Regions from separate parts of the Bacillus sp. 5w2 genome, predicted to be linked through region 1. Evidence: riboswitches for the same ligand, from Rfam matches in the RefSeq annotation. Region 1 holds a riboswitch; each other region holds the start of a gene.

Region 1 (6,085 bases):
CGATTACCAGTAGTTGAGAGTGGTCAACTCGTTGGGATGCTAGCACTAGGTGATTTAGCTATAAGAGAATCGGCAGATGATCAAGCTGGATTTGCTTTAAGTGAAATCTCGGAGCATACGGAATGAAGAAAGATTTTAATTAGTGGGGTAAGTTACGTATAAAAATCAGATGCATTATTCTAGTATATAGAATTAAACTAATATGTTAGCATGATGTATCTGAGACATTATATAATAAGTATACAGTTAGTAATTTCGACAGTTTATTTAAATTTGTCATTCCTAATTTTAAATAAGAGAAAAAATGATATACTGATAGATATAAGTATTATGAAAGATTTTGAATATAACAATATTCATTGTTAGTGATGTAATAATGGATTAATATTTCCTATGTAGACAAAAGGGAGGGGGAATTATATGAGGGCTGTACAGCGCGATCCAAATTGGAATTTGGTTACAGATACATATATAGAACCAAATAATTTCGCTGAATTATTTTCTTTGCTTGTACCTTGTCATCCAAAAGGTGAAGGGAAAGAACGAACTATATTAGTGTGGAAAGAAAAAGAATTTTATAAAGAAGAAAATTTAGCGGCATTTATCGTATATGGAATGAATAAAACAAAGAATTTACCGCAGTTTCATAAAGATGAAATTCCAACTTTAGTACGTATTCTTCGCTTATGCCAAGAGATTGGTTGGTATGAAGAAGCAAATACTTTTATGATAACTCAAGGATTAGCTGAGTTTGTTCACACTTCATTGGAATATGAAACATGGGATCTTTTGACGCAAGCGGTTGCTTTAAACTATTTAATTATCAAATATCGTATTGGTGAATTAACTGATGGGGATGTAGAAATCTGGGATAGAGTTAAATTTAATGAGAAATGTATAACAGACTGTAAACATCTATTATCCCATAAAGAAGTATTAGAATTTACATTCTTTTATATGTGTAAGAGAGCTAAGTTCCTATCAAAAGAGCAATTAAATAGTGATATGATGAGTCTAGCTATGTATTGTAATACTTTCGTGTATGATTTATATACACATGACTTATTACGAAAATATCGTAAGTGTACAGACTTCTTATCATATTATGGACCTAGTCAAGCGGTGTTAGCTTGTCAAAGAGCTGTACTTTCTCAAATTTCAGATCGATTAGACCCATTGAAAACTACTCATGTAGATGATTATTTATATGTAATGAAAGAAATGATGGAGCATATGACGATAGGAATAATGGATCGATATGATCATTTTATCGGAAAGTTATTATCATATGTGCCATTTTTCGAAATGATTCAAGTTCCACAACATGCATATTATTGTGAAGAATTATTGTATATTTGCAAGGGAATTGAATATAAAGAAGAAATATTACGCAATTATATATTTATACAATTACATGATTGTTTACCATCATTCTTTAAACTATTTCTTAAAAATAAGCGTTATGCAACAATTCATGATATTCTGTTCTATTGGTGCGATGATGAACAAAGAATGAGCTTAGAGAAAAAATATAATCTTAGTTTTATTTATGAAAAATATGCTTGCGGATAAAAGAGCATTTTCTATATAAATTAAAAAGGATCTCAAGTTTATGTGAGATCCTTTTTTTGTTAGTAAAGTAAGGAGAACGCAATTAAGACGAGAAATAACATTCCATAAAGGAGAAATTGTGCCGTATAGCTTCCTTGTATACCAAAAAAAGTATTTGTTTTTTTATATAAATTCAATATATATTTTAGCGGATTATCTTTGAAAGATTGGTACACAGTGTCTCCTCTTTCTAAGCTTCTTGTTCGTGTTTTTTGTTATTAGGGACATGAATGTACCTAGCTATGAATAATAAAACAGCCATAAAGCATACGGGAAATACGGTAGTTAAATAAAAACCATTACTAATAATATTTGTTATTAGGGCACTTAATAGAAAGACGGCATTATAAATATGGGCAATTTTTTGTTTTAGTTGTACTTGAAAGGCTTCCATCATAATTTCTAAAGTAACAAAAGCAATGATAATAGATAAAAATACAGTATTTGTATTGTAAATGATTAAACAAAAAATTAAACCTAAAAAGGCTAAGTATTCAATTAAGAGAGATATATTGATATTGCGTGGCATACAATTTACCTAACTAAATATGGCAGTGGGTTTACTGCATTTGTTTTTTCAAAATTCCACTCTCCATTGTGTAATTCAAAATGAAGATGTTGCCCGTATGAATGACCTGTGTTTCCCATATGACCTACTAATTGTCCAGCTTGTACTTGATCACCAGCTTGTACAGTGCGATCTTTCATGTGAGCATAGACTGTCGTATATAATTTCCCGTTTATTTGATGGGCGATGAACACAACATTGCCATAGCTAGCTGAATAATATGATTTCACAACTTTACCTGCAGCCGCCGCCTGGATAGAGACATTACCCTGAGCTGCAATATCTATACCATAATGCATTTGTTCCCAGCGCATATCAAAGGTTGAGCTAACTCTTCCTTGAGTAGGGAATTTAAAAACTGCTGGAATTGAAGTAGGTTGAGCTGTTTGAGCTTGTGATTGCGTTTGCGTTTGATTTTGCACCACATAATGTTTTGCCACATATCCGTATCCTGTGCCAAAACGAATTTTATACCAAGTTCCTACAGTTTCCACTACTTGTATTTGTGTACCATTTTGTAATGAGCCAAGTAGTGCGCTACTTGTACTAGCGTTGCTACGTACATTAAGTTTAGGTGTTGCAACTGTGTATTTCGTATTATTTTGAACTGTGATGCCTTTTACTAAAGGCTGTGAACCATTAGACACGAATGCCTTTTGTACGTAACCTGTTTTGCCATTATGTAAAATTTTATACCAATCACCTTGTTCTTCTTGAATGGTAACGAATTTCCCATTTGGTAATACATCTAAAATTGAAGATTCTAAATTAGGTTCAGAACGAACGTTTAATGCATTGGCATTAACGATGTATTGATTATTAGATTGAAGTTTGTTTTTTAGTAGAATAGCATCTTTTTGTACGTAACCTACTTTATTATTAACAGATACTTTATACCAGCCATTAGTTGTTTCAAGTATGTTCACTTTCGTATTAAAGCGGATTGTATCAATTGATGAGCTATTTGCGTTATCTTTTGTATGTAAGGCTACTTGATCGACTTTTACATATCCAGTTTTCACATTAGATAATTGTTCAGCGTTGGCTGTTTGTACATTTGTTTCTCCCATAGAAGGAAGTAAAGAGGCAATTGCGACAGTAGTTGCTGTTAAAGCAGTAGCTTTCATATTCATATAATAGAGACCTCCTCTAGTTGTATAGTTGTAATTTTATTATAGTATAAAGATATAATATAGTGGGTGTATTCACATAAATGTAATATGAAATCAATATAAAAATAAATTTTTTGAGGATAATGATTCCTTTTTATCCAATTAATTAGGATAATAATTTCTAAGATAGAATATAAGTATTATATAGTTCTGTTATTTTGTTGACAATTGAGAAAATTAAAATAGTTGATGATGTCTTATTACGATGTTATACTGACAGTGATAATTTCATAGTTTGCTAGGAGAGCTGGTGTTGCCAGCTGAGAGTAGGCCGTAAGCCTTTGATCCTTTTCATTACCTGATCTAGATTATGCTAGCGTAGGGAAGCAATTCGGACACTAATAATGAGTCCCCGTTTCTTTGCGTATAGAAACGGGGCTTTTTTATTTGAAAATTTCATATTGAAACCACTAGGGGTGCTTGTTGTGCTGAGAGAGGAATAATCCTTAACCCTTACAGACCTGATCTAGGTAATACTAGCGAAGGGAAGTGGAGCAACGAATAAATTATAATTTTATTTGCTGTAACCACTTCTTATTTAGAAGTGGTTTTTTATTTAGATATATAAATTGAAAGGGGATAGAGAAATGAAATTTTGCGATAGATTATTAGAAACTGTACAACCAGTTTGGGAGATGAGTCATAATCACCCGTTTGTAGTAGGTATGGGAGATGGCACGTTAGAAAAAGATAAGTTTCAGTATTATATTATTCAAGATTATTTATATTTGTTAGATTATGCAAAGCTATATGCGATTGGTGTTGTAAAAGCAACGAATCCACAAGTAATGGGGAAATTTGCTGAACAAATTGATGGCATATTAAATGGAGAAATGACAATCCATAAACAATATGCAAAAAGACTTGGTATTTCTATAGAGGAGATAGAATCTGCAAAACCATCTGCTAAAAATTTAGCCTATACAAATTACATGATGTCTGTATCTCAAAATGGCACGCTTGCGGAATTAATAGCAGCACTTCTTCCATGTATGTGGAGCTACTGGGAAATTGGAAAGCGTTTAAACGATATTCCTGGAGCAAGAGATCATGAGTTCTTTGGTGAGTGGATTCAAGGATATAGTTCGGAAGAATACGGTAGCCTTTGTATTTGGTTAATAGATTTATTAAATGAAATGGCAGTTGGAAAGTCTGACAAAGAGCTAGATCGATTAGAGGAGATTTTCCTATATTCCAGTCGATTTGAATATTTATTCTGGGATATGTCCTATCGTAAGGAGATGTGGGGATTTGAGGAGCAAGAACATACTACAGTTTCATAATGTTTCTTTTCATTATGATGAGAAACCAATCATCAATGAATTAAATGCTTCTATACAAGATAAAGAGTTTGTAAGTATTATCGGACCGAGTGGATGCGGGAAAAGTACTTTATTTCGCCTTATTACAGGTTTAGAAGAAACAAGTACGGGACAGATAGAGCTGACAGAAACAAAGAGCCATCCTGTAGGGTATATGCCCCAAAAAGATATGCTCCTGCCATGGAGAACGATTATTGAGAATGCTGCCCTGCCGCTAGAGTGCCAAGGTGTACAGAAGAAAGAAGCACAAATAAAGGCAAAGGAACTGTTACATAAATTTGGCTTACAAGGGTATGAGACAAAATATCCGAAAGATTTATCTGGTGGTATGAGACAACGCGTATCTTTTATTCGAACTTTATTAACAGGCGGGGAGATATTGCTGTTAGATGAACCGTTTAGCGCGTTGGATGCGTTAACGAAGGCATCTTTGCAAGAATGGCTGTTTGAACAATGGAAAGAGTGGAAAAAAACAATTTTATTTATCACTCATGATGTGGAAGAAGCATTGTTTCTTTCTAATCGAATTTTCGTTGTAGAAAATCAACCGATAACTACTTTAACCGAGAGGATTGTACCGCTTGATCGTAATCGGACAAGAAAAGATTTGTATAAGCCTGAAGTGTTAGCGCTTAAAGATGAGCTTCTTAGTATGTTACAAAGGCAGGTACTCGTATGATGAACCGGTTGAAGGAACTATTACCTGCCCTTACACTTTCTAGTGTTTTACTTGTCATGTGGGAAATAGGCGCAAGAATTGTAGATGAGATGTACATTTTACCGTCACCGTCTGCAATTGTAATGAAGATATGGCAACTAAAAGATATATTATTTACAGTTCATTTGCCGGCAACATTATACGTCGTTTTAATAGGGGTAGCTATTTCTATCGTACTTGGGGTAGGGCTAGCAATATTAATGAATGCGAGTAATTGGATGGAGAGAGCATTTTATCCATTATTAGTTGCCTCACAAACGATTCCGATTACAGCGCTTGCTCCGCTCTTCGTTTTATGGTTTGGATATACGATCTGGAGTAAGGTTGTTGTCACGGTTTTAATTACGTTTTTCCCAATTGCGGTCAATACGTATGATGGACTACGTAGTACAAAAAAAGAATGGGAGGAGCTCTTAGTTACGTATGGAGCAACGAAAAAAGATATTTTTCTTAAATTAAAGTTACCATCTGCTCTTCCTTATTTTTTCTCAGCTTTAAAAATTGCAGTTCCGCTTAGTGTGATTGGGGCGGCAATTGGTGAATGGCTCGGTGCACAAGCTGGGCTAGGATATTTCAGTAAAAGAATGATGACGCAATTAGACGGAGCGGGTGTATTTGCCCCCATTGTATTGTTATCATTATTAGCTATTTTCTTTGTTGTCCTTATTTCGATTTTAGAAAAGAAATTTATTAG
Region 2 (6,085 bases), on a different contig from region 1:
TAGTGAGAGATGTTACAAAAGATCCAGTGGCACAAAGAGAAAAGAGAGAGAAGTTAACAGAGAAATTAGATGAAGCAACGGAAGAGTTGAATAGTGTTGGACAAACCTATATTGTTGGAGCAAAAGAAAATGAAAAAGGTGAATTACTAATCGTTGATTTGTCTACAGGGTTAGCAAATGTTGTTGAAGTAAGGCCGGGAGAATATTATAAACAACCAGATCTTTGGATGAAAGCATATGATAAAGTAATGAGCACGAAAAAAGCAAATATGACAGAAGTATATGAAGACGCATTAGGAACGTGGGTAACGATATTAGAGCCAATTAAAGATGGAGAAGATAATATTGTGGCACTTGTTGCAGCTGATGTAGATGCCTCTATTGTTCCTAGTACAAAGGAAAAGTTCATTATACAAGGTTTAATGTTTATTTGCATTTCTGTTTTAATTGCAACTTTTATTCAATTCTTAATTGTACGTAACGCACTTGCTCCATTGCGAGATTTACGTGAAGGATTGCGCAAAGTCGGTGAAGGTGATTTAAGTATTAAATTAGAGGAAAGGCCAGATGATATAGGTATTATTAATGCGTATTTTAATAGTACCATCGAGAAGTTTAAAGGAATTATAGATAAAGTGAAGCAGACAGCAGAACAGGTTTCCTCATCTTCACAAGAATTGTCAGTGAGTACGAAAGAGAATAGCATGGCAGTCCAAGGAATCGTAAGTTCTATGGTTGAGTTAAGAGCTGGCGCTCAGTCACAAGAAACTTCAGGACCAAAGTATTTAGGTATTGTATATGAAATGGAAGATAAGATGGAAGAGATAAATAATGCTGCAAAACAAATGGCGAAAGAGTCTGAAGGTATGGAGCATCAATCGGTAAAAGGAAATGGTGTTATTGAACAGACGATTAATCAAATGAACATAATACAAAATGCAGTACAAGATTTATCTTCTACTATTTATTCTTTGGAAACAAGATCAAAAGAAATTAGTGATATTGTAACAGTAATTACCGGTATTTCAAATCAAACCAATTCGCTAGCTTTAAATGCTTTTATTGAAGCTTCACGTGCTGAGGAAACCGGAAATGGATTTGTCGTTGTTGCAGATGAAGTGCGTAAATTAGCAGAGCAGACGGAAGTATCAGCAAAAGATATAGCGAAATTAATAGGGGAAACACAAGTTGAAACGGAAGAAGCTGTTGTTTCAATGCAAAATACTTTAAAAGAAGTAGAATCTGGAATGAAACTTGTTGAAAGTAGTGGTGCTTTCTTTGGGGAAATTTCAAAATCAGCACAATCTGTTACAAATCAAGTTAGAGTTGTTTCTAGCAATTCAAGTGATATATTGCAAAATAGCCAAAATATTGTTCGTGTTGTAAATGAACTATCGCTTATCGCAAATACGTATGCGAATAGTAGTAGTAATGTTGAAGAAAGTATGAAAGAACAGGAAATGTCTGTACAAGATATTGCTGAATTAGCCAGTTCTTTAAGCTGGCTTTCACAGGAGTTACAAGAGTTAATTGGGGAATTCAAAAGTTAAATGAAGTGATTATATGTGCTTTTGTTTGTTCAATAAAATAAATCATGCTACAATGAAAACGAATTAAGGACCGGGGAGCCAATTGGCTGAGAGGATGTAAACAAACATCGACCCTCAACCTGATCTGGATAATGCCAGCGTAGGGAGTTACTTAAAGTGATGTAGCATATGTTATTCTATAATAACTTGCATACAAGGCTTTCCTACGCAGTAGGAAAGCCTTTTCTTGTTTTAATATTTCATTTTATAAGGGGGATTTTACTATGTCACAACAAGTTACAATTTCATTTTCAGTAGTACCACAAGCGAAGAACAAAGATGTGTATTCTGTTGTTGATAAAGCAATTGAGGTTGTACAACAATCGGGAGTTCGTTATGAAGTAGGGGCAATGGAAACAACACTGGAAGGAGAATTAGATGTACTTCTTGACGTCATTAAACGTGCGCAACAAGCTTGTGTGGATGCTGGTGCAGAAGAAGTGATTACTTCTATTAAAATCCATTATCGTCCAAGCACTGGTGTAACGATAGATGAAAAGGTTTGGAAGTACCGTGATGAATATGCAAAACCAGAAGCAATCTAAAATAATTACAACAATTTGGCTTATCCTTCTCATTGCGATATGGGAAGGATCTGTTTCATTATTTAAAATTGAACCGTGGATTTTACCGAAGCCTTCTGCCATTGTTCAAGAATTAATTGGAATGAAAGATTTACTATTACCGAATACGATACAAACGTTACAAGAGGTTATAATTGGACTATTTTTTGCAATTTTAATTGGGACAAGTATTGCAATTATTATGGACGTTATCCCTTTATTTCGTATTTTAATAAATCCGTTGCTTGTTATTTCGCAAACGATTCCAATCGTTGTACTTGCACCGTTATTTATTATTTGGTTTGGATATGGAATGCTACCGAAAGTAATGGTAGTAATACTCGTTTGTTTCTTTCCGATTGCGCTTAGCATTTTAGAAGGTTTTCAAACGGTAGATAAAAATATGTTGAAGTTGTTGCAAACGATGAAGGCAACGAAATGGCAAGTTTACCAGAAAGTAAAGTTTCCAGCAGTGCTTCCATACTTTTTCTCCGGTTTAAAAATTGCAGTTACATATAGCGTAATGGGAGCGATTATTGGAGAATGGCTCGGTGCAAGCGAAGGGTTAGGAGTTATGCTTACGAGGGCTACAAAATCTTTTTTAACTGCCCGGGTATTTGGTGTTGCAGCAATTATCGTCATGGTGACATTATGTCTGTATTTTATCGTGGAGTTTATGGCAAGAATAACAGCACCATGGATATATAGAAAGGACGGCAGAAAATGAAAAAAGGTTTAAAAGTTATGTTGGCTGCCTTATTAGCAGTAGGTGTGGCTGGATGTAATCCGGCGAAGAAAGAAGAAAGTGTAAGTAAAGATCAAAAAGTAAAAGTAGTATTAGATTGGTTCCCGAATACGAATCATACTGGTTTATATGTAGCGCAAGCGAAAGATTATTATAAAAAGAAAGGCTTAGATGTAGAAATTATTCAGCCTGGTGACAATGTAACAGCAGAGCAAATGATAGCTTCAGGAAAAGCTGACTTCGCAATAAGCGCACAAGAAAATGTAACGTTGGCTCGGGTGGAAGGTATTCCTGTTGTATCTGTAGGAGCGATTATTCAGCATAACACTTCAGCTTTTGCGTCACTTAAGAAAGATAACATGACTTCACCGAAAAATTTTGAAGGCAAACGTTACGGAGGCTGGGGAGGACCAGCAGAAGAAGCGACGTTGAAGACAATTATGGAGAAACATCAAGCTGATTTTAATAAAGTCGAAAAAATCATTTTAGGACAAACAGATTTCTTTAAATCAATTGGCCGTGATGCTGATTTTGAATGGATTTATTACGGCTGGGATGGTATTGAAGCGAAGCGTCAAGGAAAAGAGTTAAATACAATTATGGTGAAAGACTTAGACCCAGCGCTTGATTTCTATAGTCCTGTTATTATTACGAGTGAAAAACATACGAAGCAAGATAAAGACTTTGTGAAAAAGTTTATGAGTGCAACGACGGAAGGTTATAATTTTGCAATTAAAGAACCGAAAGAAGCTGCTGATATTTTAATTAAAGCTGTTCCAGATGTGAATAAAGACTTAGTACAAGAAAGTCAAAAGTGGTTAAGTACGAAGTATCAAGATGATGCAAAAGCATGGGGAGTACAGAAGGAAGAAGTTTGGACGAATTACATGAATTTCTTATATGATAACAAAGTTATTAAGAAGAAAATTGATGTAAAAGATGCCTTTACAAATGAGTTCCTTCCAAATGAAAAATGAGTGGATTACAAATAAAAGATATTGTGAAATCTTTCGATGGAAAGAATGTATTAGCAAATATTAGTGCTTCTATACGAGAGGGAGAATTCGTTTCCTTTGTAGGCCCAAGTGGTTGTGGGAAAAGCACATTATTAAATATGATTGCAAATGTTGAAAATCCAACAAGTGGGAATGTAACGTATAAGGATAAGTACGTACAAGAGCAAGATGTTGTAAGTTATATGCCACAGCAGGATTTATTACTACCTTGGCGATCAGCTTTGCAAAATATAGTTCTTCCATTGGAAATCGAAGGTAAACCGAAAAAACAAAGGCTGACAGAGGGAATGGAAGCATTAAAGCAGTTTGAACTAGATGAATATGCAGACCATTATCCAGATGAGTTATCTGGTGGTATGCGTCAAAGAATTAGTTTTTTGCGCACATATTTATGTGAAAAGCCAATTATGCTACTTGATGAGCCTTTTGGGAAATTAGATGCCTTTACAAAAATGGAAGTACATAGCTGGCTTTTAAACTCTTGGCACCAAGAGAAGCAAACAATCGTTATGGTTACACACGACCTAGATGAGGCGATTTTACTTTCAGATCGCGTATTTATTTTATCTCAAAGACCAGCATCAATAGTTGGTGAGGTACAAGTGAAATTACCTAGACCGAGAACGATGGATATGTTAACATCACTTGAGTTAAAGAAGGATAAGGAAGAAATTCTGAGAGTATTAGCTCCTTATATGAAAAAATAGAAAAAGCCTTTTAACAGTTTTTTGTATAATTACTGTTGAGAGGTTTTTTTATATAGGAGGAGAAAGATGAAATCTATAGAAAAAATAGTGAATTCATTAACGATGGACAATCTTGAAGAAGGAACAAAAGAAAAAATAGAGAATAGAATATAACAGAGTAGTTTATACTCTTAATATAACAAATGTTAAAGGAGTGAAAGGATAAAATGACTTTATCAACTGTTCTTCAAATGGTTTTAGCTTGATACGGGAGAAGTCTGCCTATTTTTTAAAATTAAGCTAAATTGAAGACAGCAGGTAAAGAACCTTAATCCTTTTTTACGATAATATGTAATGGGTAAGGTGTATTCACCTTACCCATTTTTTATATATACAATTAAATAAGGCTTTATACTGTTGTTCTCTCTATTTAGCTTATGAAGAAGTATAAGTAGAGGAGAGAAAAAATGAGTATATTAACAGTAGAAAATGTAAGTCATTCGTATGGTGAGAAAACTATTTTATATAATGCGTGTTTTCAGCTATTAAAGGGCGAGCATGTTGGGTTAGTAGGTAAAAATGGAATTGGGAAATCAACATTGTTAAGGATTTTAACAGGAGAACTTATACATGACGATGGGAACATTGAATGGTTTCCACATGTGAAGGTAGGTTTTTTACAGCAGCATATGGATTTACAAGAAGGGATAACAATTGAAGGATATTTACAAAGTGCATTTTCTAATTTGTATGCGATTGAATGCGAAATGTTAAAAATTGCTGAAGAAATGAATGGAGCAGGAGAAATAGAAAAACTGTTAGTAAGGTATGGAGAATTACAAACTATATTGGAAAGCTCTAATTTCTATCAAATTCATACAGAAATTGAAGAAGTAGCAATCGGTTTAGGGTTATTTGAAATCGGGTTGAAAAAGGATGTTTCAAAGTTAAGTGGAGGACAGCGAACAAAGTTATTACTTGGGAAGCTCCTTTTAGAAAAAGCTGATGTTTTATTGTTAGATGAGCCAACAAACTATTTAGATACAGCTCATATAGAATGGTTGCAATCGTATTTGAGACTATATGAAAAAGCTTACATTATCATTTCGCATGATGAAGTATTTTTGAATAATATTACGAATGTTATTTATCATCTAGAAGAACGGAAGGTTAAGCGGTACGTAGGCGATTATGAACGTTTTTTGCAAAGTTATCAATTGCAAAGAAAACAATTACAATCTGCGTATGCGAAACAACAAAAAGAAATTGCCCAGTTAGAAACATTTATTCAAAAAAATAAAATTCGAAAAGCGAAACAGGCGAAAAGTCGGGAGAAAGTATTGGAGAAAATGCAAAGGGTTGAAAAGGTTAATCATGTACCTCGATCCCGTTTTGATTTCAATGTTTATGAGGAGCCAGTGAGTCGTATATTACAGGCTGAGAAACTGAGAATAGGCTATAGTGATTCGCTATTTCCAGAATTGAA
Region 3 (6,085 bases), on a different contig from region 1:
TGAATCAATCCACATAATTGCAAATAAAAGTACTGCACTTGCTCCAGTCCATACAAGCATGGCTAACACATTTGTCCATGTCATTGCAAAACCTCCTATTAAATGATAATAGAAAACCGACATGAATTTATTTAGACATGTCGGTTCATTTGTCTCTATTCTATATTATTTCTCATACTGCTTCATAATACGAGCTAATTCATCGTCAACAGCAGAATTTTTGTTTAAGCTTGCGAATTCGTCATCTAATGATTTTTCTTTTTTGTACACTTCACCGCTTGCTTCTGCTTCAGCCTCTAATTGAAGAGCTTTCTCTTCCATACGGCTTAAACCAGCTTTTGCTGAATTTGAATCAAATCCAGACATCGCCTGATTAATATTCTTTTGTGCTTTCGCCGCATTTACACGTGCTACAAGTGTTTCACGTTTATTTTTCAGCTCTGTTAATTGCTTACGCATTTCTTCTAGCTTCAGGCGAAGGTTATCAGCAGCAGCTTTGTTTTGCTCATAGCTTGCTTTATACTCATTCATCTTTTGTTCTGCGTTTTGTTTTTCTTCAAGAGCACGACGCGCAAGGTCAAGATTGCTTGCTTGAACAGCCATATGAGCTTGCTCTTCACGTTTTTTCACAAGTGCTTCTTGCTCTTCAAATAATATTTTGAATTTCTTCTCAAGCGCGATTTGAGCTGCTACACTTTTCTCAGCTTCTTGTACATCCGCTTGCATATCGCGTAAATATTGATCCGTCATCTTAACTGGATCTTCCGCTTTTTCAATTAGTGAATATACATTTGACATTGTTAAATCTCTTAATCGTTTAAATACAGACATTCTAATTCCTCCTATGACTTACCTCGTATTTCAAATTCACTACTTGGAAAACTGAAAAATCTCCCTTTACAGTAAAGAATATTCATTTTTACAACCTATGTGTTTATTATAACAAAACTAATATGTCCTTACATGTTATTTCCAAAATACAGCCAATATAATATGACATTCCAGATAAAACATTGTATTCCTAATATATTCTCATTAATCCTCTTCAGAATTGAATTATTTTTATAAACTTTCACTAAATCACATTATTGTAATGTTACTGTAGGCTAACTCGATAGTTACGTTTCAATATTTTTTATACACTAATACCAGAAGCAACAAACAAGCTTCTCATACTGTAAAGACTAATACAAAAGTTGTATTTACTATAAAGTGAAACAAAAAAGGCTTTGCGAATTTCGCAAAGCTTTTTTGTTATTTATGAGCAATTTGCTCCATATCCGGACTACAAGTTTGTGACTGACATGACTTATTTAAAGAACATGCTGCGCATTTTCCTTTTTTACTTCTCTTTACAAAATTCACTAGCGTATATGCTGCATAACCAAAAATGATAGCTCCAATTATAATATTGACCATCATCACAATACATCTCCTTCTAGAATCCGAGTAAGGATCCAACTTGGTATATAATGAACGTTAATACATAAGCAACAACTAATGGATAAGCGACAGAGAAAATTGTCCATTTCACCGATCCCGTTTCACGTCTAATAACAGCTACTGTCGCTAAGCACGGAACATATAATAAAACAAAGAACATAAATGCATACGCTGATAACGCTGTATAATGTGCTCCCATTACATTTCCTAGCACATCTTCTTTAACCGCATAAATAATCGCCATTGTTGAAACGACAACTTCTTTTGCCAAAAATCCTGTTAAAAGGGATGCCCCAGCTTGCCAAGTTCCAAAGCCAAGCGGTGCAAATAGTGGTGCGATAAATCCACCAATCATCGCTAAGAAACTGTCTCCCATGTCAACACCAAATCCTGATGGACCTGCATAATTTAATAACCAAATGACAACCGAGCCACCGAAGATGAATGTACCAGCTTTACGAACAAATCCTTTCCCCTTCTCCCATGTGCTCAGCCATAACGTTTTCGCTTGCGGCACGCGGTAAGGAGGTAGTTCAATGACGAAAATAGACTTCTCCGCTTTTAAAATTGTCAGAGACATAATTTTTGTAACTAATAACGCTAGAACAATACCTGCAACATATAAAGAGAACACAACAGTTGCCTGACTATGAGGGAAGAATACTCCCGCAAATAACGCATATACAGGTAAACGTGCCGAACAAGACATAAATGGTGTTACAAGCACTGTAAGTAATCTTTCTTTTTCTTGTTCAATCGTTCTCGCTGCCATAATACCTGGAACATTACATCCAAAACCGATAATCATCGGAATGAATGCTTTTCCGTTTAAACCGAAGAACTCCATAATTCTATCCATAACAACTGCAATTCGCGCCATATATCCTGAGTCTTCTAATAATGAAATGAAAAAGAATAGTGCAAAGATTTGTGGCACGAATACTAATACCGCACCAACACCAGCAATAATACCTTCTGTAACGAGTGCTTGAATAAAGTCAGAAGCACCAATACTTGTGAGTCCAGCCGTTACCCAATCCGTAAGCTGCCCGCCAAAAAATCCATCTAACATATCAGATAAAGGTGTACCAATCCACGTAAACGTAACCTGAAAAATAAAAAACATAACTGCTAAAAAGATTGGAAGTCCTAAAATTTTATGTGTAATTAACCTATCGATTTTTTCCGAAAAAGGAATTTTTCCTTCTTTCTCATGCTTCATAACATTTGTTTTTAACTTTTCAATATACGCTTCACGAGTTTTGTAAATGTGCTCCTCTAACGTACAATCGAGTTTTCCTTCTAAGCGAGATCGAATGGCTACAAGTTCCTTATAAATTGGTAATGCTTTCATTTCTTTTTCTACTACTTCGTTATTGCTTAAAAATTGAAGGGCTAACCATCTCGGATGCTTATAATTCACTGTCTCTAAAAGAGCGATTACCTCTCCAATTCCTTCATCCATTGGTACACCATATGAAATAATGAATGGTTTTTTCTCATTTTTGTCATTTTCTTTAAGAGTAGTAAGCAGTTCTTCACAGCCTTTTCCGCTTCTTGCAACGACAGGAACGACTGTTACACCTAATAGTTCTGATAACCGTTTTACATCAATTACAATGCCTCGTTGCTTTGCCACATCGACCATATTTAATCCAATTGAAACCGGTTTTCCAAATTCAAGTAATTGCAACGTTAAATGCATATTTCGTTCAAACTGCGAGGAATCCACAATATTTAACATATGATGAAATTCGTCTGTTAGTAGAAAATTCGTAACGACACCTTCGTCACGTGAAACTGGATTCAAATCATACACTCCTGGTAAATCAATTAATGTTCCTTGCTTATCTTTTAATTTACCAACCTTTTTTTCTACTGTTACACCACTCCAGTTTCCTACATATTCATAAGAACCAGTAAGTGCATTAAATAATGATGTCTTCCCTGTATTCGGATTCCCTAGCAAAGCTACCTTATTCACGCTAATTCCACCTTTATCATTTTCGCGTCACAATGACGAATACTAATTAACTGTCCACGACACTCCAATGTACAAGGACCTTTAAACATCGCTTTCTGTTTCAAGCGAAGTTCGCTTCCTTCCGCAAGACCGAAAGTAGCTAGTCTACGCTTTAATAACTGATCTAAAGACTGAATACTTTTTACTAACACTTTCTCGCCAATTTTAATATCTACTAAGCTCATAACCTTCCCCCTCAGAAGAGAATGATAATTATTTTCAAAAAAATTATAGCATATTCTATTTCATTTGGACTATATCTTTTCGCTTCATATTTATTAACATTTCAATACAATTATATTTCAATTATTGTCATACTTGATTCATTTGCCATTCTCATCCATTTCGCTTACAATAAACAATAGCAAATAAAGAATCTCGTTATCACAGGGGGAGCCATGCCGCTGAGAGGGAACACTTCGTTCCGACCCTTCGAACCTGTTAGTTAATGCTAACGCAGGGATTGTGCAAACGTCCGAAATACATACCTCTTTTTTATTTACGTATTTCGTATCCTCCTATGATACCTATTCTTTTTTGTACAACTTGGATTTAGGGGGAGACAACATGCGTAACACCAATTTACAAGCGATGATCGAATCTGCCATTCTTGCAGCCTTCGCCTTGGTCATCGACATTTTACCATTATCAATCAAACTTCCAACAGGCGGTTCCATCTCATTCGCTATGATTCCTATTTTTATTATCGCATACCGCTGGGGCTTCAAAATGGCTTTCTTAGGAGGCTTAATTTGGGGATTATTACAAATTGTCGTTGGCGATGCCATTATCGTCACACCAATTCAAGTACTCATTGAATACTTCGTTGCTTTCGCATTCATTGGATTTGCTGGTTTATTCTATCGTCCAATTCAAAAAGCACTTTTAACATCCAATGAAAATAGCGAAGACCAATCCAATTTAGGTAGCCGTAAAGACAAACCTTCTTCAAAACAAAACGAAGGAAAGAAAGTTATTGGTTACATTATTGTTGCTACATTTGTTGGTAGCTTTGCTCGCTACTTCTGTCACTTCATTGCCGGTATTATTTTTTGGGGACAATATGCACCGAAAGGTCAATCAGCTGTGCTATATTCATTAATCGTAAATGGTAGTACAATGATTGGTTCCTATATTCTATGTACCGTTTTACTTATCTTTTTATTTATCACTTCACCACGTTTATTCAAGAGTATCAATGCTTATCGACTAAACTCAAACAAAAAGAGCGCTTAATGAGCGCTCTTTTTTTCATATCGTAATATCAATTAAAAATACAATAAATGCACAAAAGAAAATAAATACCATTATACTTAGCCAATTGCTATGCACGGTTCATCGACTCCTTACATAACCTCATTTTCTAATCAGATTATATCGCTTAAAAATAAAGATTAGGTAAAGATAATATGAAAATAAATTAAAAAAGCGTAGCATGCATCATCTACGCTTTTTTCAATAAGTAGAAATAAAATAATACACCATCTTCTGTATTCTTTACTCCATATTCAACACCGTGTAGTTCTAAAATATTCTTTGAAATGGCAAGCCCAAGACCTGTTCCACCTTGCGAACGCTGGCGAGCTGCATCCACGCGATAAAAACGATCCCAAATTTTATCTAATTGTTCTTCTTCAATGTGAGTACCTTTATTTTCAATACATACTTTTATACGATCTTTTTCATCTATTGTAGAAATAATAATATCTTCTTTATTTGGTGTATAACGTATGGCATTCGTAATGAAGTTCACGATGACTTGTTCAATCCGGCCTTGATTTGCTATCACTTCAAATGGACCTATATTTTTATGAACACGAAGTTCTTTTTTCTCTATTTTTACAGAAAGGTGTTCACATATATCTTCAATTACTGTATCGATATAAAATGAATCCATTTTCATTTTATATGTACCTGACTCAAATTTAGCTAACTCAAGCATATCCAAAATTAACGTATCCATTTTATCTACTTCTCGTTCCATTGCCTGAAAATAGTACTCTTTTTTATGCTCAGCTACTCCATCTTTTAAAATAGAAATACAGCTTTTCATAATGCTCAGCGGTGTTTTTAATTCGTGCGAAACACCAGAAATAAATTCTTTCCGCGTATTTTCTAGCTTTCTTTCCTTTTCAATATCTTGTTCTAGCTGTCCAATATGCGAATGGAGCTTATTGGATAATACATTAATATTTTTCGACAAATCACCAATTTCATCTTTTGAAGTGATCGGTATTTGTTCTGTGAAATCTAAATGCGCTATTTTCTTCGTTGTATCATTTATTTTTAATAACGGTTTTGCGATTTGTTTAGAGTAATAGAACGAAGCGAGAAAAATAAGAACAACTACAAATGCAATGATGTAGATGTAATAATCTTGTACCATTTGTACAGCCTCATCTACAGGCTGTAAGGAAGCCATCGCATATATATATGTTATGGATCCGTCTTTTTCTTTTATCGGTTGCATTAATAATTTATATTTTATATCATTTTTTTCATAGTCCATTGTCTTTGTTGAATACTCTATTGGATTACCCTCTTTTAGTACTACATCCGTTTGAAATTCTTTTATGCTATCCAAAAATAAAGTGTTTTTATAAATTGGATTTACGGGGC
Region 4 (6,085 bases), on a different contig from region 1:
GCTCGTACAAAAGAGATGTCGAAAAATACAACTCAAATTTTAAATGATGCAGACAAAAAGCTTCCAGATGTTAAAAAGCTACTAGAAGATTCATCAAAAGGCTTAGTAGACGGTAGAAAGAAATTAGCAGACATTAAAGCTGACATGCCGGAGACTGAGAAAAAGATTAAAGACTTAGCAAATAAAATTCGTGATTTTGAATCAGAAGAGGATATAAAAGACATCATACGCTTATTGAAAAATGATGTTGAAAAGCAAAGTGATTACTTCGCGAATCCAGTAAATTTAAAAGAGAATAAGTTATTTGCAATGCCGAACTACGGTTCAGCGATGTCACCATTCTACACAGTGCTTGCATTATGGGTAGGCGCACTATTAATGGTTTCGTTATTAACGGTAGAAGTACATGAAGAGGGCGCGAATTATAAGAGCCATGAAATATACTTTGGACGTTTATTAACATTCTTAACGATAGGTCTTTCGCAGGCATTTATCGTATCGATGGGGGATATATTCTTACTCGGTACGTACGTAGTCGATAAATTCTGGTTTGTGTTATTTAGTTTATTTATTGGCGGAGTATTTGTTTGTATCGTGTACTCGCTCGTTTCTATTTTCGGAAACGTTGGGAAATCGATGGCAATCATTTTACTTGTGCTTCAAGTAGCAGGATCGGGTGGTACGTTCCCAATTCAAATGACACCACCATTCTTCCAAGCAATTTATCCGTTCTTACCATTCACATATGCAATTAGTGCAATTCGTGAAACAGTAGGTGGCATGCTTTGGGATATAGTTATTAGAGATTTACTTGTATTAAGTGTGTTCGTAGTAGTCATCGTTATCGCTGCGTTATTATTGAAAACACCAATTAACAAATCGAGTGAAAAGTTTGTTGAGAACGCAAAAGGAAGTAAAATTATTCATTAATAAAAAAAGGTTCCTACCGATAGAGGTAGGAACCTTTTTGTTTAATCAAATTTTAATTTCTTTAATGCTTCTGCGAACGGGTTGTTTAATGGTTCTTCTTCTTTATTCTGTTGTTTCATATATTTTTGAACGTCGCGCTTATCAGCCTTGCTTCCAGATTCTTTTTTACGTCTCTCCTGGAATGTCGATAATTTCTCGCGATAGCCACATTTACATGCGAAAATTTGGCCAGCGCCTTCACCACGTAATTCTAACTTCTTCTTACATTGTGGGCAACGAGCGTTTGTTGTACGAGATACATTTTTACGATGACCACATTCACGGTCTTGGCAAACGAGCATTTTTCCTTTTTTGCCGTTTACCTCCAGCATTGGTTTACCACAGTCTGGACAAGACTTCGTTGAAATGTTGTCATGTTTATATTTTTTATCACTCGATTTAATTTCAGAAACAATTTCTTTCGTATAGTTCTTCATTTCTGAAATGAATACTTCTTTTTTCAGTTTACCCTTCGCAATTGCTTCGAGCTTTTGTTCCCAATCACCAGTTAGCGTAGGTGATTTTAACTCTTCTGGCACTAAATCGAGTAACTGACGACCTTTTGAAGTAATGTGAATATCTTTACCACGTTTTTCAAGTAAGAATGAATTGAATAGCTTGTCGATAATATCAGCTCGTGTCGCTACAGTACCTAATCCACCAGTTGATTTTAACGTATCAGCAAGTTGTTTATTTTGCGTATCCATATATTTTGTAGGATTCTCCATTGCTGAAAGTAAAGTCGCCTCGTTAAAACGTGCAGGTGCTTTTGTTTGACCTGATGTTTGCATAATTAACTTCACAGTTAATGTATCGCCTTTTTCAATGTGAGGTAGAAGTTGCTCTTTTACGTCATCGGTTACATCATCATCTTCAAAGCGATTTTCATATACTTCCTTCCAGCCGGCATGTAGAATAGTTTTTCCGCGTGCGATGAACGTTTCATTACCAACTTTTGTGCGTAGCGTTAGTTGTTCGTATTCGAATGCTGGGAATAAAACGGCTAAGAAACGTTTTACAACTAAATCATAAATTTTACGTTCTTTATCTGTGAAGGCCGAGAAGTTAACGTATCCTTCTGTTGGAATAATTGCGTGATGATCACTTACTTTACTATCATCAACAAATGACTTATTAGACTTGATAGGCTTTTGTAATACTTTATGTGCTAAAGGACGGTACTCTCCAACGCCACATGCTTTTAGACGTTCTGGGAGTGTTCCAACGATATCAGATGAAATATAGCGTGAATCTGTACGAGGGTACGTTAGCACTTTATGTTGCTCATACAATTTCTGCATAATGTTTAATGTTTCTTTCGCAGAATAACCGAACTTTTTATTTGCATCACGTTGCAATTCAGTTAGATCGTAAAGACCAGGAGAGAATGACTTCTTCTGTTTTTTATCAATTTCTACAACAGTAGCATTATGTTTATCTAAACCTTTTACAATACCATCGATTTTTTCTTTATTAAAACTGCGACTATTGCCGTTTGCATCTTGCCAAGTTAGTTTTAACTGATTCGTTGTTTGAGCTTCGATGCCGTAGTAAGTTTGAGCTTTGAAGTTCTTTATTTCATCTTCACGATTAGCGATCATAGCGACAGTAGGTGTTTGAACACGGCCGCAATTCAGCTGGGCATTAAAGCGAGTCGTTAAAGCTCGAGTCGCGTTAAGACCGATATACCAGTCAGCTTCTGAACGTGCAACTGCAGAAGCGTATAAATTGTCATATGCTTTACCTGGTTTTAAATTAGCGAAGCCATCTTTAATTGCTTTATCAGTAACGGATGAAATCCATAGACGTTTGATTGGTTTGTTAACTCGAACCTTATCAATAATCCAGCGAGCGACTAACTCTCCTTCACGTCCAGCATCTGTTGCTACAATAATTTCAGTTACATCTTTTCTAAGAAGCTGACTTTTTACAGCATTAAATTGTTTCCCTGTTTGTTTAATCACCGTTAATTTCAAACGCTCTGGTAGCATCGGTAAATCTTCTAAATTCCACTTTTTATATTTCACATCATAGCTTTCTGGATCTGCTAATGTAACGAGATGACCTAAAGCCCAAGTTACAATATATTTACTACCTTCAAGGTAGCCGTTTCCTTTTTTATCGCACTTCAGTACGCGAGCAATATCACGTGCAACGGAAGGCTTTTCAGCGATTACAACGCTTTTTGACATATTTAAAACATCCTTTCAAATTTCCATACGTTAACTATAGCATACATCTTCTTGAGATTCAGTTTCGCTCCAGATTTGAACGTTTTTTAGTGGGATAACATCTGTTTGAAAGTGAATGATGGCGACAGAACATAATATGCACCATGATGAGACTATGAGAAATAGATACTTATTTATTATACGTATTGTTTTATTAGTTGCTTCTATATTAAATAGAAAAGTAAAGAACTTGTTATTTTACTAGAATAAGAGTAGACTTTGAAGTAGAAGAATACTAAACACATGGGAGTTTGTGGATGCAAACTGAGAGTATGACTAATCCGTCATTGACCATTTGAACCTGTTGGATAATGCCAGCGTAGGGAGAGTGTAAAAGCACATGTTCAGGCACTTTGCGTACGCGCAAAGTGTCTTTTTGTGTATCTCCCATCACTATAGTTAGGGGATGAGAATGATGAATATAAAAGAAATTAGTAAAGTAGTGGATTTGGTGAGAGAATCTAATCCGCTCGTTCATAATATTACAAATGTCGTTGTAACAAATTTTACAGCTAACGGTTTGTTAGCGTTAGGGGCATCGCCTGTAATGGCGTATGCAAAAGAAGAAGTAGCAGAAATGGCTAGCATTGCTGGAGCGTTAGTATTAAATATGGGGACACTTCGCCCTGAAGAAGTAGAAGCAATGTTACTTGCAGGTAAATCAGCAAATGTGAACAATGTACCAGTACTGTTTGATCCAGTTGGTGCAGGAGCAACATCGTATCGAACAGAAGTTGCGAGACATATTCCAGCTGAAATCGAGTTAGCGATTATTCGCGGAAATGCAGCTGAAATAGCGAATGTTATTAATGAGAGATGGGAAATTAAAGGAGTAGACGCTGGTGCTGGAAATGGTAATGTCGTAAGTATTGCAAAGCAGGCAGCAGACGAATTGAATACAGTTGCGGTAATTACTGGAAAAGAAGATGTTGTTACAGATGGAGAGCGAACTATTCTTATTCAAAATGGTCACCCTATTTTAACGAAAGTTACAGGTACTGGTTGTTTACTAACTTCTGTAATAGGAGCATTTGTAGCGATAGAAAAGGATTATGTAAAGGCAGCGGTAGCCGCATTAACATTTTATGGTGTAGCTGCGGAACTAGCAGCTGCCAAGACAGTGGAAAAGGGACCGGGTAGTTTCCAAATTGAATTTTTAAATCAGTTAGCGAATACCACTTCAGGTGATATTGAGAAGTATGGGAAGATTGAGATTATATAGTAAGGAGGGGAACTAGATGTCGCGGATTACAAAGGCTGAAATGTCTAGGTTATTATCAGTATATTTTATTATGGGAAGTAACAATTGTACGAAGGAGCCACTACGAGTATTGAGAGATGCACTTGAAGGCGGTATAACAATTTTTCAATTTCGTGAAAAGGGGGAAGGCGCTTTAACGGGAGAGAAACGCATTTGTTTCGCAAAAGAACTACAAGCAATTTGTAAGGAGTACGGTGTACCATTCATCGTAAATGATGATGTGGAACTAGCTCTCGAGTTAGATGCAGATGGCGTGCATGTTGGACAAGATGATGAAGGAATTACTTCTGTTCGTGAAAAAATGGGGGATAAAATTGTTGGTGTATCTACACATACAATTGAAGAAGCACGTTGGGCAATTGAAAACGGAGCTGATTATTTAGGTGTTGGCCCTATTTTCCCAACGAGTACGAAAAAAGATACGAAAGCTGTGCAAGGAACGAAATGTTTAGCTCATTTTAGAGAGCAAGGAATTACAATACCGATCGTCGGAATTGGTGGTATTACAATTGAAAATACAGCTTCAGTTATAGAAGCAGGTGCGGACGGTGTTTCCGTTATTTCCGCGATTAGTTTAGCAGAATCTGCGTATGAAAGTACGAAGAAGCTAGTAGAGGAAGTAAGTAACAGTTTGTAGAAGAAGGCTATGTAGTATTAAAAGGCTACATAGCTTTTTATTTTTTTCTGATATTGATATTTAGAAAAAGGGAGATGATTGTTTGAAACGTAAACAGTTTGTAGAGTTGCAAAATGAATTATTTCGTTTATTCGAACAAGGAGACTTTGATGTTATTTATAGATACATAGATAAAGCGAAAAGAGAGTTCCCTGAAAGGATGGATAAAACTAGCTTTTGGGAAGCGTGTGTACTTTCGATAGAAGGGAAGTATGAAGAAGCAATTGTTAGTTTAAATGAAGCTTTAGAAAAGGGGATTTGGTGGAATCCACATACACTTATGCAGGATGAAGATTTAAAGGAATTACGAGAGAATGAAGCTTTTAAAATGATAGTGAAAAAGTGTGAAGAAATCTTTAAGAAACAGCAGCTAACAGCCGACCCGAAATTATTTACTTATGGAAATGAAGAGGCGAAGACAGGACTATTTTCTTTACATTGGAGAGGATCAAACATAAATGATTTTGCACCGTATTGGTATGGAGAAGAAATATTACGTGAGTATATGTTAGGTTTTTCTCAATCCTCACAAGTACATGGAATGAATTCTTATAGCTGGGATAATCATGATATAGCTATAAAAGATATTATGAAAAGTTTTAATGATTTTATGGGTAAATATGACTTGGAAGACACCATCCTTGCGGGAGCTTCTCAAGGGGGGAATATAGCGATAGAGTTAGCGTTAAAGAATATGTTAGAGACTCAAAAATTTATTGCAGCTATACCCGCTATTCGAGATGTTGAGGCAATTGAAAGTATAGTCGTATCAAATGATATAACGAATGTAGAAGGATATATTGTTACGGGAGATAAAGATCCGTTTTACGAAAACACGCTTCAATTAATGTCGATGTTCGAGAAATATAATGTGAACTGTAAATTAATTGTGAGAGAAGGTTTGGGTCATCTTTTCCCAGCGGACTTCACACAAATATTAAAGAACAT

The links. A riboswitch is a leader RNA that binds a small molecule or an ion and turns the genes downstream of it on or off. The one in region 1 is predicted to bind thiamine pyrophosphate.
Region 2: it holds a riboswitch for thiamine pyrophosphate, as region 1 does, so the genes downstream of both, ACXY7N_RS14600 (MTH1187 family thiamine-binding protein) here and tenA (thiaminase II) in region 1, are expected to answer to the same signal.
Region 3: it holds a riboswitch for thiamine pyrophosphate, as region 1 does, so the genes downstream of both, thiT (energy-coupled thiamine transporter ThiT) here and tenA (thiaminase II) in region 1, are expected to answer to the same signal.
Region 4: it holds a riboswitch for thiamine pyrophosphate, as region 1 does, so the genes downstream of both, thiM (hydroxyethylthiazole kinase) here and tenA (thiaminase II) in region 1, are expected to answer to the same signal.

The regions. Positions count from the first base shown of each region.
Region 1 covers NZ_JBTIWT010000018.1:98,708-104,792, reverse strand. Annotated here, with positions in the region: gene ACXY7N_RS24060 (CBS domain-containing protein) at 1-126, shown strand, start outside; gene ACXY7N_RS24055 (DUF3965 domain-containing protein) at 421-1,572, shown strand; gene ACXY7N_RS24050 (hypothetical protein) at 1,802-2,140, opposite strand; gene ACXY7N_RS24045 (SH3 domain-containing protein) at 2,146-3,312, opposite strand; TPP riboswitch at 3,582-3,693, shown strand; TPP riboswitch at 3,754-3,856, shown strand; gene tenA (thiaminase II) at 3,939-4,634, shown strand; gene ACXY7N_RS24035 (ABC transporter ATP-binding protein) at 4,603-5,352, shown strand; gene ACXY7N_RS24030 (ABC transporter permease) at 5,352-6,085, shown strand, end outside.
Region 2 covers NZ_JBTIWT010000007.1:94,309-100,393, reverse strand. Annotated here, with positions in the region: gene ACXY7N_RS14605 (methyl-accepting chemotaxis protein) at 1-1,550, shown strand, start outside; TPP riboswitch at 1,612-1,713, shown strand; gene ACXY7N_RS14600 (MTH1187 family thiamine-binding protein) at 1,814-2,134, shown strand; gene ACXY7N_RS14595 (ABC transporter permease) at 2,106-2,879, shown strand; gene ACXY7N_RS14590 (ABC transporter substrate-binding protein) at 2,876-3,874, shown strand; gene ACXY7N_RS14585 (ABC transporter ATP-binding protein) at 3,871-4,620, shown strand; gene ACXY7N_RS14580 (ABC-F family ATP-binding cassette domain-containing protein) at 5,067-6,085, shown strand, end outside.
Region 3 covers NZ_JBTIWT010000017.1:74,891-80,975, reverse strand. Annotated here, with positions in the region: gene ACXY7N_RS23280 (DUF350 domain-containing protein) at 1-84, opposite strand, end outside; gene ACXY7N_RS23275 (PspA/IM30 family protein) at 166-831, opposite strand; gene ACXY7N_RS23270 (FeoB-associated Cys-rich membrane protein) at 1,255-1,422, opposite strand; gene feoB (ferrous iron transport protein B) at 1,439-3,427, opposite strand; gene ACXY7N_RS23260 (FeoA family protein) at 3,424-3,651, opposite strand; TPP riboswitch at 3,846-3,947, shown strand; gene thiT (energy-coupled thiamine transporter ThiT) at 4,034-4,702, shown strand; gene ACXY7N_RS23250 (sensor histidine kinase) at 4,911-6,085, opposite strand, start outside.
Region 4 covers NZ_JBTIWT010000007.1:102,498-108,582, reverse strand. Annotated here, with positions in the region: gene ACXY7N_RS14635 (YhgE/Pip domain-containing protein) at 1-930, shown strand, start outside; gene topB (DNA topoisomerase III) at 972-3,161, opposite strand; TPP riboswitch at 3,434-3,543, shown strand; gene thiM (hydroxyethylthiazole kinase) at 3,616-4,422, shown strand; gene thiE (thiamine phosphate synthase) at 4,439-5,098, shown strand; gene ACXY7N_RS14615 (alpha/beta hydrolase) at 5,181-6,085, shown strand, end outside.